DNA from 3 places in the Streptomyces sp. NPDC048191 genome. Region 3 is predicted to be linked to each of the others. Evidence: riboswitches for the same ligand, from Rfam matches in the RefSeq annotation. Region 3 holds a riboswitch; each other region holds the start of a gene.
What was found. A riboswitch is a leader RNA that binds a small molecule or an ion and turns the genes downstream of it on or off. The one in region 3 is predicted to bind thiamine pyrophosphate.
Positions count from the first base shown of each region.

Region 1: it holds a riboswitch for thiamine pyrophosphate, as region 3 does, so the genes downstream of both, AB0D93_RS16420 (thiamine ABC transporter substrate-binding protein) here and thiC (phosphomethylpyrimidine synthase ThiC) in region 3, are expected to answer to the same signal.
Region 2: it holds a riboswitch for thiamine pyrophosphate, as region 3 does, so the genes downstream of both, thiO (glycine oxidase ThiO) here and thiC (phosphomethylpyrimidine synthase ThiC) in region 3, are expected to answer to the same signal.

Region 1 covers NZ_JBEZMO010000008.1:197,913-202,574, forward strand. Annotated here, with positions in the region: gene AB0D93_RS16405 (hypothetical protein) at 1-392, shown strand, start outside; gene AB0D93_RS16410 (hypothetical protein) at 607-918, shown strand; gene rlmN (23S rRNA (adenine(2503)-C(2))-methyltransferase RlmN) at 1,236-2,342, shown strand; TPP riboswitch at 2,366-2,474, shown strand; gene AB0D93_RS16420 (thiamine ABC transporter substrate-binding protein) at 2,556-3,629, shown strand; gene AB0D93_RS16425 (iron ABC transporter permease) at 3,668-4,662, shown strand, end outside.
Region 2 covers NZ_JBEZMO010000002.1:393,257-397,918, forward strand. Annotated here, with positions in the region: gene thiE (thiamine phosphate synthase) at 1-514, opposite strand, end outside; gene AB0D93_RS04815 (Rv2175c family DNA-binding protein) at 607-972, opposite strand; gene AB0D93_RS04820 (FAD-dependent oxidoreductase) at 1,037-2,269, opposite strand; gene AB0D93_RS04825 (hypothetical protein) at 2,302-2,652, opposite strand; TPP riboswitch at 2,706-2,816, shown strand; gene thiO (glycine oxidase ThiO) at 2,814-3,986, shown strand; gene thiS (sulfur carrier protein ThiS) at 3,983-4,201, shown strand; gene AB0D93_RS04840 (thiazole synthase) at 4,205-4,662, shown strand, end outside.
Region 3 covers NZ_JBEZMO010000001.1:168,520-173,181, forward strand. Annotated here, with positions in the region: gene AB0D93_RS00780 (hypothetical protein) at 1-470, shown strand, start outside; gene thiC (phosphomethylpyrimidine synthase ThiC) at 549-2,333, opposite strand; TPP riboswitch at 2,326-2,503, opposite strand; gene AB0D93_RS00790 (YibE/F family protein) at 2,576-4,078, shown strand; gene AB0D93_RS00795 (SsgA family sporulation/cell division regulator) at 4,288-4,662, opposite strand, start outside.

The DNA of each region.
Region 1 (4,662 bases), on a different contig from region 3:
GCTTGGTCGGCGACGGTGACCCCGGTGCGGTCGGCGACGGCGACCCGGGCTTGGTCGGCGACGGTGACCCCGGTGCGGTCGGCGACGGCGACCCGGGCTTGGTCGGCGACGGCGACCCGGGCTTGGTCACCGAAGTGGTCGGTGAGGGCTTCCTCGAGGGCTTCTTCGTCGGCTTGGCCGTACAGACCTTGTGGCCTTGGACCCAGACGCGCTTTTTGTGCTGGCCCTTTCCCTTGTATTCCCAGTGCCCCTTCACCCACTGGCACTTGGGCTTCGCTGGAGTGGCGTGCGTGCTCACATCAGCGGAGTGTTGCGCGGTAGCGATTCCGGCTGCCCCGCCGAGCATCAGGACGGGCACCGCTGCTATCGCAACTACAGCCCCTCTCATATGAGTTCGCATGGCGGCTCCTTATCGCTGGGGGATTTCCAGTCCATGCCCACCCCTCGTTTCAAGGCTGACATGAGGGCACACAACTCGCAAATTCGGACAAAAACCACCGCATTCCCAAGGTGCAGACAAAACTGACGTGCGATCAGCTCTTGGGCTCCTGAACCGACCCGGGCGGTCGTGGCGAGCCACCGCTAGAGTGGACGCGGGGAGGTCCAGTGCGCGGAAATCTGCCGGTCGAGAATGTGGGGAGCACCCCGCTGTGTCTCTTCGTCGAGCCGTACGGTGAGGACTTCTGGCTTGAACCGGGCGACGCCGTCACCCTTTCCCCGGTCGGCGACGGCGGCAGTGTCCAGTTCGCGGTCCAGGTCGCGGCCGAGCTGATGAGCGTGTGGCTCTACGAGGACGGCGACCCCGGCAAAGTCATCGCGGAATCTCAGGTCACCGATGCGGCGGGCACGCCGTTGGAGTGTGGTCACCAGCGGGGTGACCGGCGCATTCCCGGACCGTTCTTCCGGCGGACCGAGTAACGACCTCAGCGCTTGCAGGAGCGGCCCCTGGCGGCCGAGCGAGGCCCCCCACCGGCCCGGCGACAGATTGCTTGGCAGCGCGCGGACCCGTCGGCCGGGCCGTCTCCGGGCCTTCCGAAGCCGCTCGGTCACGGCGGGTGACGACTGCTGACGGCAGTCGTGGGCGGCGACGGCCGCAGGTCACCCCTGGGCGGCCTCTGGGCCGTCCCTGGGCCGGTCCGAGGCCGCTCAGCGGCAACCGGTGACGACTACTAACGACAGTCGTAGCAGGCGGCAGCCACAGGTCACCGAGTTTGATCTGCGACACTGGTATCGCCATGCCTAAGCCCGGAGAACTCACTTTCGTCGCGCCGCGCGGAGCCCAGAAGCCGCCGCGGCACCTTGCCGATCTCACGCCCGCCGAGCGCAAGGACGCGGTGGCCGAGATCGGTGAGAAGCCGTTCCGCGCCAAGCAGCTCGCGCAGCACTACTTCGCGCGGTACGCGCACGAGCCGGAGCAGTGGACCGACATCCCCGCCGCCTCGCGGGACAAGCTGCGCGAGGCGCTGTTCCCGGAGCTGATGACCGTCGTCCGGCATCTGTCGACGGACCAGGGGACCACGCGCAAGACGCTGTGGCGGCTGTTCGACGGGACCCTCGTCGAGTCGGTGCTGATGCGCTACCCGGACCGGGTCACCATGTGCATCAGCTCGCAGGCGGGCTGCGGCATGAACTGTCCGTTCTGCGCCACCGGGCAGGCCGGGCTCGACCGGAACCTGTCCACGGCCGAGATCGTCCACCAGATCGTGGACGGTATGCGGGCCCTGCGGGACGGGGAGGTGCCCGGGGGACCCGCCCGGCTGTCCAACATCGTCTTCATGGGCATGGGCGAGCCGCTCGCCAACTACAAGCGTGTGGTCGGCGCCATCCGGGCGCTCACCGACCCGGCCCCCGACGGGCTGGGGCTGTCGCAGCGCGGGATCACCGTGTCCACCGTCGGGCTCGTGCCGGCCATCCACCGCTTCGCCGACGAGGGCTTCAAGTGCCGGCTGGCGATCTCCCTGCACGCCCCCGACGACGAGCTGCGTGACACCCTCGTCCCCGTGAACACGCGGTGGAAGGTGCGCGAGGTGCTCGACGCCGGGTTCGAGTACGTCGAGAAGAGCGGCCGTCGGCTGTCCATCGAGTACGCCCTCATCCGGGACATCAACGACCAGGCGTGGCGGGGCGACCGGCTCGGCCGGCTGCTCAGGGGCAAGCCCGTGCACGTCAATCTCATTCCGCTCAACCCGACGCCGGGCTCCAAGTGGACCGCATCGCGGCCCGAGGACGAGAAGGCGTTCGTGGAGGCCATCGCCGCCCATGGTGTGCCCGTCACCATCCGGGACACCCGTGGTCAGGAGATCGACGGAGCCTGTGGTCAGCTCGCGGCCACCGAGCGGTAATCTGACCCGGTCCACACATCTTCATATTCCGACAGGGGAGCGCCACAGCGCTGAGAGTGCGGCGGACAGGGCCGCAGACCCTCTGAACCTCGCCCAGGTCATTCTGGGTAGGGAGTTCGGTCATCACTCAAGCTGTTGCGCCCTGCCCGGGTCCTCCTCGCGGAGTCCGGGCGGGGCCGCGTCTCTTCCTGGCCAACCCCAGGAGGACATCCAGTGCAGAACAAGACCTTCGTGGCCGTGGCGGTCGGGCTCGGCCTGATCGGCCTGTCCGCGTGCGGATCCACCGACGCCAAGTCGTCAGGTGACTCCAAGACCGTGACGCTCGTCAGTCACGACTCGTGGGCCGTCTCCAAGAACGTGCTCGCCGACTTCGAGAAGCAGTCCGGATACAAGGTCAGGGTCCTCAAGGACGGCGACGCCGGGCAGGCCGTGAACAAGGCCATCCTGACCAAGGACAACCCGCAGGGCGACGTCTTCTTCGGCGTCGACAACACCCTGCTGTCCCGCGCGCTCGACAACGGGCTCTTCCAGCCGTACCGGGCCAAGGGCGCCGACCGGATCCTGCCCCAGTACCGCGTCGACCAGGACAAGCACCGGGTCACGCCCATCGACACCGGCGACATCTGCGTCAACTACGACAAGGCCTACTTCAGCAAGCACAAGCTGACCCCGCCGCAGTCCTTCGCCGACCTCGCCAAGCCGGCGTACAAGAACCTCCTCGTCACCGAGAACGCCGCGACCTCCTCGCCGGGCCTCGGCTTCCTGCTGGGCAGCGCCGGGCGGTTCGGCGACACCGGCTGGCAGGGCTACTGGAAGAAGCTCAAGGCCAACGGCGTCAAGGTCGTCGACGGCTGGGAGCAGGCCTACTACCAGGAGTTCTCGGGCTCCTCCGAGGGCAAGAAGGCCGGCGGCGACCGGCCGCTGGTGGTGTCGTACGCCTCCTCCCCGCCCGCCGAGGTGATCTACGCCAAGAAGCGCCCCAGCACCGCGCCGACCGGGGTCTCCTACGGCACCTGCTTCCGGCAGACGGAGTACGCGGGGCTGCTGAGCAACGCGAAGAACACCAAGGGCGGCAAGGCCTTCCTGGACTTCCTGCTCACCAAGGAGTTCCAGGAGGACATGCCGCTCAACATGTTCGTCTACCCGGTGCGCGAAGCCGCCCAGGTGCCACCGGAGTTCGTGAAGTACGGGCCGCAGGCCAAGAACCCCGAGACCATGGCCCCCGGCAAGATCGCCGCCAACCGTGACCAGTGGGTCAAGTCGTGGACCTCGCTCGTACTGAAGTAGCGGAACCCCGGCGGGGGAACGCGGCGAGGTTCGGGCTGATGGCCCTGCCCGTCGCGTTCTTCGCGCTGTTCTTCGCCTGGCCCGTGGCCGCGATCGTCACGCGCGGGCTGAAGGCCGACGGTGCCTGGCAGTGGGGGCGGATCGCGGACGTGGTCACGCAGCCGGACATCCGGCACGTGCTGTGGTTCACCACCTGGCAGGCGCTCGCCTCCACCGCGCTCACCCTGCTGCTCGCGCTGCCGGCCGCGTACGTCTTCGCCCGCCTCGACTTCCCCGGCAAGCAGGTGCTGCGGGCCGTCGTCACCGTGCCGTTCGTGCTGCCGACCGTCGTCGCCGGCAGCGCGTTCCTCGCCCTCGTCGGGCACGGCGGACTGCTCGACGAGCTGTGGGGCGTACGGCTGGACACCACTGTGTGGGCGATCCTGCTGGCCCATGTCTTCTTCAACTACGCGGTCGTCGTACGGACCGTCGGCGGCCTGTGGTCCCAGCTCGACCCCCGGCAGGAGGAGGCCGCCCGCATGCTCGGCGCGTCCCCCCTGCACGCCTGGCGGAAGGTCACCCTCCCGGCCCTCGCCCCCGCCGTGGCCGCCGCCGCGCTGATGGTGTTCCTCTTCACCTTCACCTCCTTCGGCGTCGTCCAGATCCTGGGCGGCCCCACCTTCTCCACCCTGGAAGTGGAGATCTACCGGCAGACCTCCGAGGTGTTCGACCTCTCCACGGCAGCCGTCCTCACCCTGGTCCAGTTCGTCGCCGTCGGCGCGATCCTCGTCGTGCACGCCTGGACGGTACGGCGCCGGGAGACCGCCCTGAGGCTCGTCGACCCGAAGGCGACCGCGCGCCGCCCGCGCGGAGCCGGCCAGTGGGCCCTGCTGGCCGGCGTCCTCGTCACGATCACGCTCCTGCTGGTCCTGCCGCTCGCCGTCCTCGTCCGCCGCTCCCTGGACGCGCCCGGCTTCGGCTACTACCGGGCGCTCGCGAACTCCGACGGCGGTACGTTCCTGGTGGCGCCCGTGCACGCGGTGTGGACCTCGCT
Region 2 (4,662 bases), on a different contig from region 3:
CGCCGATCGCGAACCAGGGGCGGTCGGTGCCCAGGCCTGCCGTGTACCGCACCAGGTCCAGGCCGGGCGCGTGCCGGCCCGGCTTGGTGGGGGTGGGCCAGCAGGGGCCGGTGCAGAAGTAGTCCACGCCCTCCTGCACGGCGGCCGCGGCGGCCTCGGACTCGGCGTGCGTGGAGCGTCCGACCAGCACCTCCTCGCCGAGGACGGCGCGGGCCGCGGGGACCGGCAGGTCACCCTGGCCGAGGTGCAGCACGTCGGCGCGGGCGGCGTGGGCGACGTCCGCGCGGTCGTTCACCGCGAGGAGCTTGCCGTGCCGGGCGCAGGCGTCCGCGAAGACCTCCAGGTGGGCCAGCTCCTCGGCGGCCTCCATGCCCTTGTCGCGCAGCTGCACGATGTCGACACCGCCGGCCAGGACCGCGTCCAGGAACTCGGGAAGGTCGCCCTGGCGCGTGCGCGCGTCCGTGCAGAGGTACAGACGGGCGTCGGCGAGCGCGGCGCGTGCGGTGTCGGGCATACGTGGGTCCCCCCTGGTCGGTGTCCCTGGTGGTGTTCACGGGTGGCGTACGGGCCACGGCCCGCACGCCACCCCTCGTGGTGCGGTGCGGCTCAGACGGCGAGCGCCTGGGCGCGGCGCTTCACCTCCGTGCCGCGATTCTCGCTCAGGGCCTGCGCGGGGGTGCCGGGCAGGGTCGGGTCGGGGGTGAAGAGCCACTCGATCATCTCTTCGACCGTGAAGCCGTCGTCCCGCAGGAGCGTCAGGGTGCCGGACAGGCCCTTGACGACCTTGTCCCCGTCGATGAAGGCGGCGGGGACGTGCAGCGCGCGGTTCTCACCTCGGCGTACGGCGATGAGCTGGCCCTCCTTGACCAGCTGCCGGACGCGCGTCACCTCGACGCCGAGCTGTTCGGCGATGTCGGGGAGGGTGAGCCAGGCGGGGACGAGAGCATCGATCTTTGCGTCAATCTCGGTCACAGGACAAGCCTGCCATCCCCCACTGACAGTCGGAAGTCAGGCAGGTCCGGCCGGGACGGCCGGGCTAGTCGGCCGTGGCGTCCTTCAGGGGCTTCGCCGGGTCCGCCAGGGCCCGCGCGTCCATGCCGCGGCCCGACTCGATCAGTCTCCGGCCCTGCGCCAGATCACGCGGGCGGCCTACCGCCAGCAGGGCGACGAGGCGGTCCTCGCGCAGCCAGCACACCGTCCAGGCGGGGCCCGCCGGGTCGCCGCGCCACACCGCGCGGTCGGCCGCGGCGTGGTGACCGGCGTACTGCACGAACCGGCCGAACTGCTCGGACCAGAAGTACGGCACCGGGTCGTAGACCTCCGGGGTCTCGCCGAGGATGTTCGCGGCGACCGTGCGCGGGCCCTGCAGGGCGTTGTCCCAGTGGTGGACGAGCAGCCGTTCGCCGTAGCGGGCCGAGGGGAAGGAGGCGCAGTCGCCGACGGCGTACACGTCCGCCACGGAGGTGCGCAGCCGGTCGCCGGCGAGGACGTCCCCGTGCGGGCCCAGCTCGACGCCGGAGCCGGCCAGCCAGGCCGTGGCGGGGCGGGCGCCGATGCCGACGACGACGGCTCCGGCGGGCAGCCGGGTGCCGTCGGCGAGGATCACCGCGCCGGGCTCGACGCGCTCCACGCGCGCGTGCGTGCGCAACTCGGCGCCCGCGTCGGCGTACCAGGCGGCCATGGGGGCGGCGACCTCGGCGGGCAGGGCGCCGGCGAGGGGCCGGTCGGCGGCCTCCACGACGGTCACCACGCAGCCGGCCTCACGGGCGGCCGTGGCGAACTCGGCGCCGATCCAGCCGGCCCCGACGACCACGATCTCGTGCTGCTGGGTGAGCACCGGGCGCAGCCGTTCGGCGTCGTCCAGGGTGCGCAGCAGGTGCACGCCGGGCACGCCCTCGGTGCCGGGCAGGGTGATCGGTTCGGCGCCGGTGGCGATGACCAGGACGTCGTACGGCACCGGGCCCGCCTCGGTGTCCAGCTCGTGCTCGGCGGGACGCAGGCCCAGCACCTCGCAGCCGAGCCGCAGCTCGACGCCGAGGGACTCGAAGTCCACGTCGAAGGCGGAGTCCTCGGCCTTGCCGAGCAGCACGGCCTTCGACAGCGGCGGCCGGTCGTACGGCTGGTGCGGCTCCGCCCCGATCACGGTGACGGGGCCCTTGAAGCCCTGCTCCCGCAGCGCGACCGCGGTCTGCACCCCGGCCATGCCGGCGCCCGCGACGACCACGCGGCGCCCCTGTGACGTGCCCTCTTGTGCTGTCTGCTCGCTCACCCGATCACCATAGACATGTGACGGAGCGTCAGTCAGCGGGCGTGCTCGGTGACCTGTTCCACAACACTCGTACCGGCGCCCGCCTGGGACTCCCACTCCCAGGTCTCCTCCAGCCGCACCCGGCCGTCCGGCAGCTCCACGACGGTGGACACGCAGTGCCCGCAGGAGGTCGTGCCGTCGGTCTTCAGCTGGACGTAGCGGAAGTCCAGCCGGTCGCCCTCCCGGGTGCCGACCAGACGGCCGCGTACGACGTCGCCGCCCGCGTACTCGGCCCAGATCCCGCCGCCCTCCTCGTGGTACGCGAACCGGGTGCGGGTGCCCACCTGACCTGGGGCTTGATCCGCCACGGGGGCGAAGGTCAGTCCGTCGAGCGACCGGGCCATGAGCAGGGGCTCCCTTACGGGTGAGGAGCGGGGCGGGCTAGGGTGGCCACCGTACAAGCACTCGCGGGAGCCCGGCGCACCGGGCTGAGAGGGAGGCTGGCGGCCTCCGACCGTACGAACCTGATCCGGGTCATGCCGGCGAAGGGAGGGGCTTACCGCCCATGTCGTCACGTACGTCCGATACGTCCGACGTCCTCGTCATCGGGGGCGGAATCATCGGCCTGGTCACCGCCTGGCGCGCGGCGCAGCGCGGGCTCGCCACGGCCGTGGTGGATCCCGAGCCCGGCGGCGGGGCCGCGCGGGTCGCGGCCGGGATGCTGGCCGCGGTCACCGAACTGCACTACGGCGAGGAGAGACTACTCGCCCTGAACCTGGAATCGGCCCGCCGCTACCCGGACTTCGCGGCCGAACTGACCGAACTGACCGGCCACGACCTCGGCTACCGCCGCTGCGGCACCCTCGCGGTCGCGATGGACGCCGACGACCGCGCCCACCTGCGCGAACTGCACGCCCTGCAGCAGCGCTCGGGGCTGGAGTCGGAGTGGCTGTCCGGGCGGGAGTGCCGGCGCCTGGAGCCGATGCTGGCGCCCGGGGTGCGCGGTGGCCTGCGGGTCGACGGCGACCACCAGATCGACCCGCGGCGGCTGGCGGCGGCCCTGGTGGCCGCGTGCGAGCGGACCGGCGTGAGGTTCCACCGGGCGTGGGCCGAGCGGCTGGACGTCGCGGGGGACCGGGCCGCCGGGGTCACCACGGCGGACGGCGCCGAGCTGCGCGCCGGACAGGTGGTGCTCGCCGCCGGGAGCATGAGCGGGCGGCTCGCGGGGCTGCCGGAGGCGCTGCTGCCGCCGGTGCGGCCGGTGAAGGGGCAGGTGCTGCGGCTCACCGTGCCCAGCGGGTACGCGCCGTTCCTCAGCCGGACCGTACGGGCCGTCGTCCGGGGCAGCCAGGTCTACCTGGTGCCCCGCGAGAACGGCGAACTGGTCGTCGGCGCCACCAGCGAGGAGCTGGGCTGGGACACGACGGTCACCGCGGGCGGGGTGTACGAGCTGCTGCGCGACGCCCATGAGCTGGTGCCGGGCATAACCGAACTGCCGCTCACCGAGACCCGGGCCGGGCTGCGCCCCGGCTCGCCCGACAACGCGCCCCTGCTCGGCCCGTCCGGGCTGGACGGGCTGCTGCTGGCCACCGGGCACTACCGCAACGGGGTGCTGCTCACCCCGGTCACCGGCGATGTCATGGCCCGGCTGCTGGCCGACGGCGAACTGCCGGACGAGGCCCGTCCGTTCACGCCGCGGCGCTTCGGCGCCGCCGTCCTCCTGGAGCAGCCCGCATGAGCATCCCTGTCACCGTTCCCATCTCCGTCAACGGAGAGCGCCGGGAGATCGTTCCGGGTACCGCTCTCGACGCCGTCGTACGCTCGCTGGTCGCGGCGCCCTCCGGGGTCGCCGCCGCCGTCAACGAGACCGTGGTGCCGCGCACCGAGTGGGCGAGCACGGTGCTGGCCGAGGGCGACCGGGTCGAGGTCCTCACCGCTGTCCAGGGGGGCTGAGCCATGGCCGACGATCCTCTGGTTCTCGGGGGTACGACCTTCTCCTCCCGGCTGATCATGGGTACGGGCGGCGCGCCCAGCCTGGAGGTGCTCCAGCGTGCGCTGGTCGCCTCCGGTACGGAGCTGACGACGGTCGCGATGCGGCGGGTGGACCCGTCCGTGCACGGCTCGGTGCTGTCCGTGCTGGAGAAGCTGGGCATCCGGGTGCTGCCGAACACGGCGGGCTGTTTCACGGCCGGGGAGGCGGTGCTGACCGCGCGGCTGGCGCGGGAGGCGCTCGGCACGGACCTGATCAAGCTGGAGGTCATCGCCGACGAGCGGACGCTGCTGCCGGATCCGGTGGAGCTGCTGGAGGCGGCGGAGACGCTGGTCGACGACGGGTTCACGGTGCTGCCGTACACCAACGACGATCCCGTGCTGGCGCGGAAGCTGGAGGACGTGGGGTGTGCGGCGGTGATGCC
Region 3 (4,662 bases):
CCGCGGCGATCTTCCTCCTCGTCGGCTACATCCTGAAGACGCTGAGTCCCGGACAGACCTTCGCCCAGACCCTGCTCACCGCCGGCTGGGTGTTCGGCGCGGTGACCGCGGCCACGATTCTCCTTGCCGCGGTCGGACTGCTTCTCACCGCCCTGCGCAACGGCAGCTCGCCACAGGCCCAGGCGCTGGACGCGGCGCACCGTGAGCTGGACAGCGCCAGAGAGGCCTGGCGCGAGGCCCTGCTGGAGCGGGGCATCCTGCCGTTCCTCACGGAGGCCCTCGCCGAGCCCGGACCGGCCGTCCCGCACCGCACGACCCCGCCCACCCCGCGCGGCCGCATGCCCCGTCTGGGATACGACCGCCCCGGTTTCAGCAGCCCGGTCGACGGCACCGAATCCGGCCGACCGAGCTTCACCAGCCCGGACTACACGAGCCCGGACTTCGGCGGCCCGGAACACCGGCCGGAGTAGCCCGCCTCCCACTCCTCGACGCGCCGGTGATCCAGTGCCTGCTCTACGCGGCCCGGCACTGGACCACCGGTCCGCGTGTCAGTCGGCGATCGGCAGATAGACCCGGTTCCCGCTCGCCGCGAACTCCTTCGACTTCTGGGCCATTCCGTCCTGGATCTCGGCCTGACTGCTGCCGTGTTCGCGGCGGATGTCCTGCGAGATCTTCATGCTGCAGAACTTCGGTCCGCACATGGAGCAGAAGTGGGCCGTCTTGGCCGGCTCGGCGGGCAGGGTCTCGTCGTGGAACTCCCGTGCCGTGTCCGGGTCCAGGGCGAGATTGAACTGGTCCTCCCACCGGAACTCGAAGCGGGCGTCCGACAACGCGTCGTCCCACTGCTGTGCGCCCGGGTGCCCCTTGGCGAGATCGGCCGCGTGCGCGGCGATCTTGTAGGTGATGACGCCGGTCTTGACGTCGTCCCGGTTGGGCAGGCCGAGGTGCTCCTTGGGCGTGACGTAGCAGAGCATCGCCGTGCCCCACCAGGCGATCATCGCGGCGCCGATGCCGGAGGTGATGTGGTCGTACGCCGGCGCGATGTCCGTGGTCAGCGGGCCGAGCGTATAGAACGGAGCTTCATCGCAGATCTCCTGCTGAAGGTCGATGTTCTCCTTGATCTTGTGCATCGGGACATGCCCCGGGCCCTCGATCATGGTCTGAACATTGAAACGCTTGGCGATCTGGTTGAGTTCCCCAAGAGTTCGCAATTCCGCGAACTGTGCCTCGTCGTTGGCGTCCGCGATCGACCCCGGCCGGAGGCCGTCGCCCAGCGAGTACGTGACGTCGTAGGCGGCGAGGATCTCGCACAGCTCCTCGAAGTTCTCGTACAGGAACGACTCCTTGTGGTGCGCGAGGCACCACGCGGCCATGATCGAGCCGCCGCGCGAGACGATGCCGGTCTTGCGGTTGGCGGTGAGCGGGACGTACGGCAGCCGGATGCCCGCGTGGACGGTCATGTAGTCCACGCCCTGCTCGGCCTGCTCGATGACCGTGTCCTTGTAGATGTCCCAGGTCAGTTCCTCGGCCTTGCCGTCGACCTTCTCCAGGGCCTGGTAGAGCGGCACGGTCCCGATGGGTACGGGGGAGTTGCGCAGCACCCACTCACGGGTCGTGTGGATGTTGCGGCCGGTGGACAGGTCCATGACCGTGTCGGCACCCCAGCGGGTCGCCCAGGTCATCTTCTCCACCTCTTCCTCGATGGAGGAAGTCACCGCGGAGTTGCCGATGTTGGCATTGACCTTCACCAGGAACCGCTTGCCGATGATCATCGGCTCGATCTCCGGGTGGTTGACGTTGGCCGGCAGCACCGCGCGGCCCGCCGCGATCTCCTCGCGGACCACCTCGGGGGAAACGTTCTCCCGGATGGCCACGTACTCCATCTCCGGGGTGATCTCGCCCCGGCGGGCGTACGCGAGCTGCGTGACCGTCTCGCCGCTGCGCCCCCGGCGCGGCTGGCGCGGACGTCCGGGGAAGACCGCGTCGAGGTTGCGCAGTCCGCCGCGCGGCGAGGTGTGCTTGACCCCGTCGTCCTCGGGGCGGACGGGACGGCCCGCGTACTCCTCGGTGTCGCCGCGGGCGATGATCCAGTTCTCCCGCAGCGGTGGCAGGCCCCTGCGAACATCGGTGTCGACGAGTGGATCGGTGTACGGGCCCGATGTGTCGTACAGGGTGACCGACTGCCCGTTGGTGAGGTGCACCTGGCGGACCGGCACGCGCAGGTCGGGGCGGGAACCCTCGACGTACGCCTTGTGCCAGCCGATGGACTTCCCGGCCTCCAGGGACTTTTCGCCCTGAACGGAGGCAGGCGTGCGTGCGTCCTTGTTGGTCATGAGACCTACTCCCTACGCCGGCATTACCCGGTAACAGGTTCGGCGGTCGACGCAGCGGATTCCGTCTGCCGACGTTTCCTGCGGAACATCGCCTGTTCCACGTGAAACATCGCGTGTACGGAGGTCAGCGCCCTCTCAGCCCGGTGCTCCGAGCTCCCGCGTGTGCAAAGGTGCCTCCACGCTAGCGCCATATGTGGCGCGATGAACAGTGGGCCCCCTGCCGTTGTTGAAATGATCGGGCGGTGACCAGCATGGAGCAGTACCCGTATCGGCCACCCGAGCCGCACCACCGAGGCGGCTCGGCTCAGGTCGGCGGACAGAGCTGCCCACCGCCCGCTGACCACGCGAACGGCACCGGGAGCGGCGGGCATCACGATGGCCGCGCGCAGGGTCAGGACCACGGGAACGGCGGCCGGGCTCACTCGCACGGTCACGGTGGTCACGGCCACAGCCATGGCCACAGCCATGGGCCTGCCGCACCCGTCTCCCGGCACTTGCGCAAGGTCATCGCCGCGATCCTGGTGCCGTTCACCGCGGCGGTCGTCGTCGGTCTGCTGGTGCTCTGGCCCGGGGGAGCCCCGGGCCACAAGCGCACCGGCGTCGGCTTCGACCGGGAGACGCAGCAGGCCACGGTCACCAGAGTGGTCGAGGTGAACTGCAAGTCGGTCAACGCCTCCGGTGGTACCGGAGCCGGCGATCCCTCTACCGCCGACGGCACCTCGGCGGAACAGCAGTCGGCGGGAAGCTGCAAGAAGGCGACCGTCCGGGTCGACACCGGCAAGGACAAGGGCCGTACGTTCACCGAGATCGTGCAGCCTGACCAGAGCCGTCAACTGCACCAGGGCGAGCAGGTCGTGGCCGCCTACGAGCCCTCGGCGCCGAAGGACCTGCAGTACTCGGTGACCGACGTGGACCGGAAGTTCCCCATGACGCTGCTCGCGGGGATCTTCGCGCTCGCCGTCGTCGTGGTGGGCAGGTTGCGCGGTGTCATGGCGCTCGTCGCACTGGCCGTGAGCTTCCTGGTGCTGACCCTGTTCATCCTGCCCGCGATCCTCCAGGGTTCGAACCCGCTGCTCGTGGCGGTGGTCGGGTCGAGCGCCATCATGCTGATCGCCCTGTACATGTGCCACGGCCTGTCGGCCCGTACGTCGGTGGCCGTGCTCGGCACGCTGGTCTCGTTGGGGCTGATCGGCCTCCTCGGCTCACAGTTCATCGGCTGGGCCGCACTCACGGGCAACACGGACGACAGCACCGGCCTCATTCACGGGCTGTATCCCAAGCTCGACATGAGTGGTCTGCTGCTGGCCGGCGTCATCATCGGCTCTCTCGGTGTGTTGGACGACGTGACCGTGACGCAGACATCGGCCGTCTGGGAGCTGCACGAGGCAAATCCGACGATGGGCTGGCGCGGGTTGTACCGGGCGGGCATCCGCATCGGCCGCGACCACATCGCTTCCGTGGTCAACACCCTCGTCCTCGCCTACGCCGGTGCCGCACTGCCGTTGCTGCTGCTGTTCTCGATCGCGCAGAGCAGCGTCGGGACCGTGGCCAACAGCGAACTGGTGGCCGAGGAGATCGTGCGCACGCTGGTGGGCTCGATCGGCCTGGTCGCCTCCGTCCCGGTCACCACCGCGCTCGCCGCCCTGGTCGTCTCGGCCGACCGCCCCGGCCAGGACAGCCCGGCACCGGTCGGGACACAGCCGGCCCCGGCGCTCGGCGGCCGGGGGCGACGCCGCAAGCGGTAGGGCCGACCGAGCCGGTGCGGGCGCGGTCGGCCCGCCGGGGCACGCGCCGGCCTCGTGCGCGCCGCATCGGCTCGGTCCCGGCCTCGGGTGAGCCGGCCGGGCCTGCCCCGGGAGCCATGCCCTTGGCTAGGTACGGCACCCCATGCAGAAGCGTTCCTGCACAGTTCGACGCGGCACGGCGGAGCGCCGGCGCCCCGTGCCGTAACGCTTCACCCAGCGCTCTGCTCCTCGGCCAGGATGCGGTCCAGAGCCTCGTCCAGATGGGCGTCGAAGTCTGCCAGCGCGCCCTCCTGGCCGAGCGGCACGAGCTTGTCCGTGCGGTCCAGGAAAGCGACGAGGGGCGGCGCGGAGGAGCGGAACAAGGCCTGGTCGCTGCCGACCTGAAGCCTGATCAGCACCTCGCCCAGCACCACGGAATCGGCTGGAGCGATGTGCACGTCCCCCTCACCGCACGGTCGGCCGACACCGTCGATCAGCAGTTCCCGCCCGAACGCCCAGGTCACCGGAGCATCACCGGGCAGATGGAAGGTGAGCCTGACGGCATAGGGATCACAGGTCTCGTAGCGCAACTCCACCGGGATGCG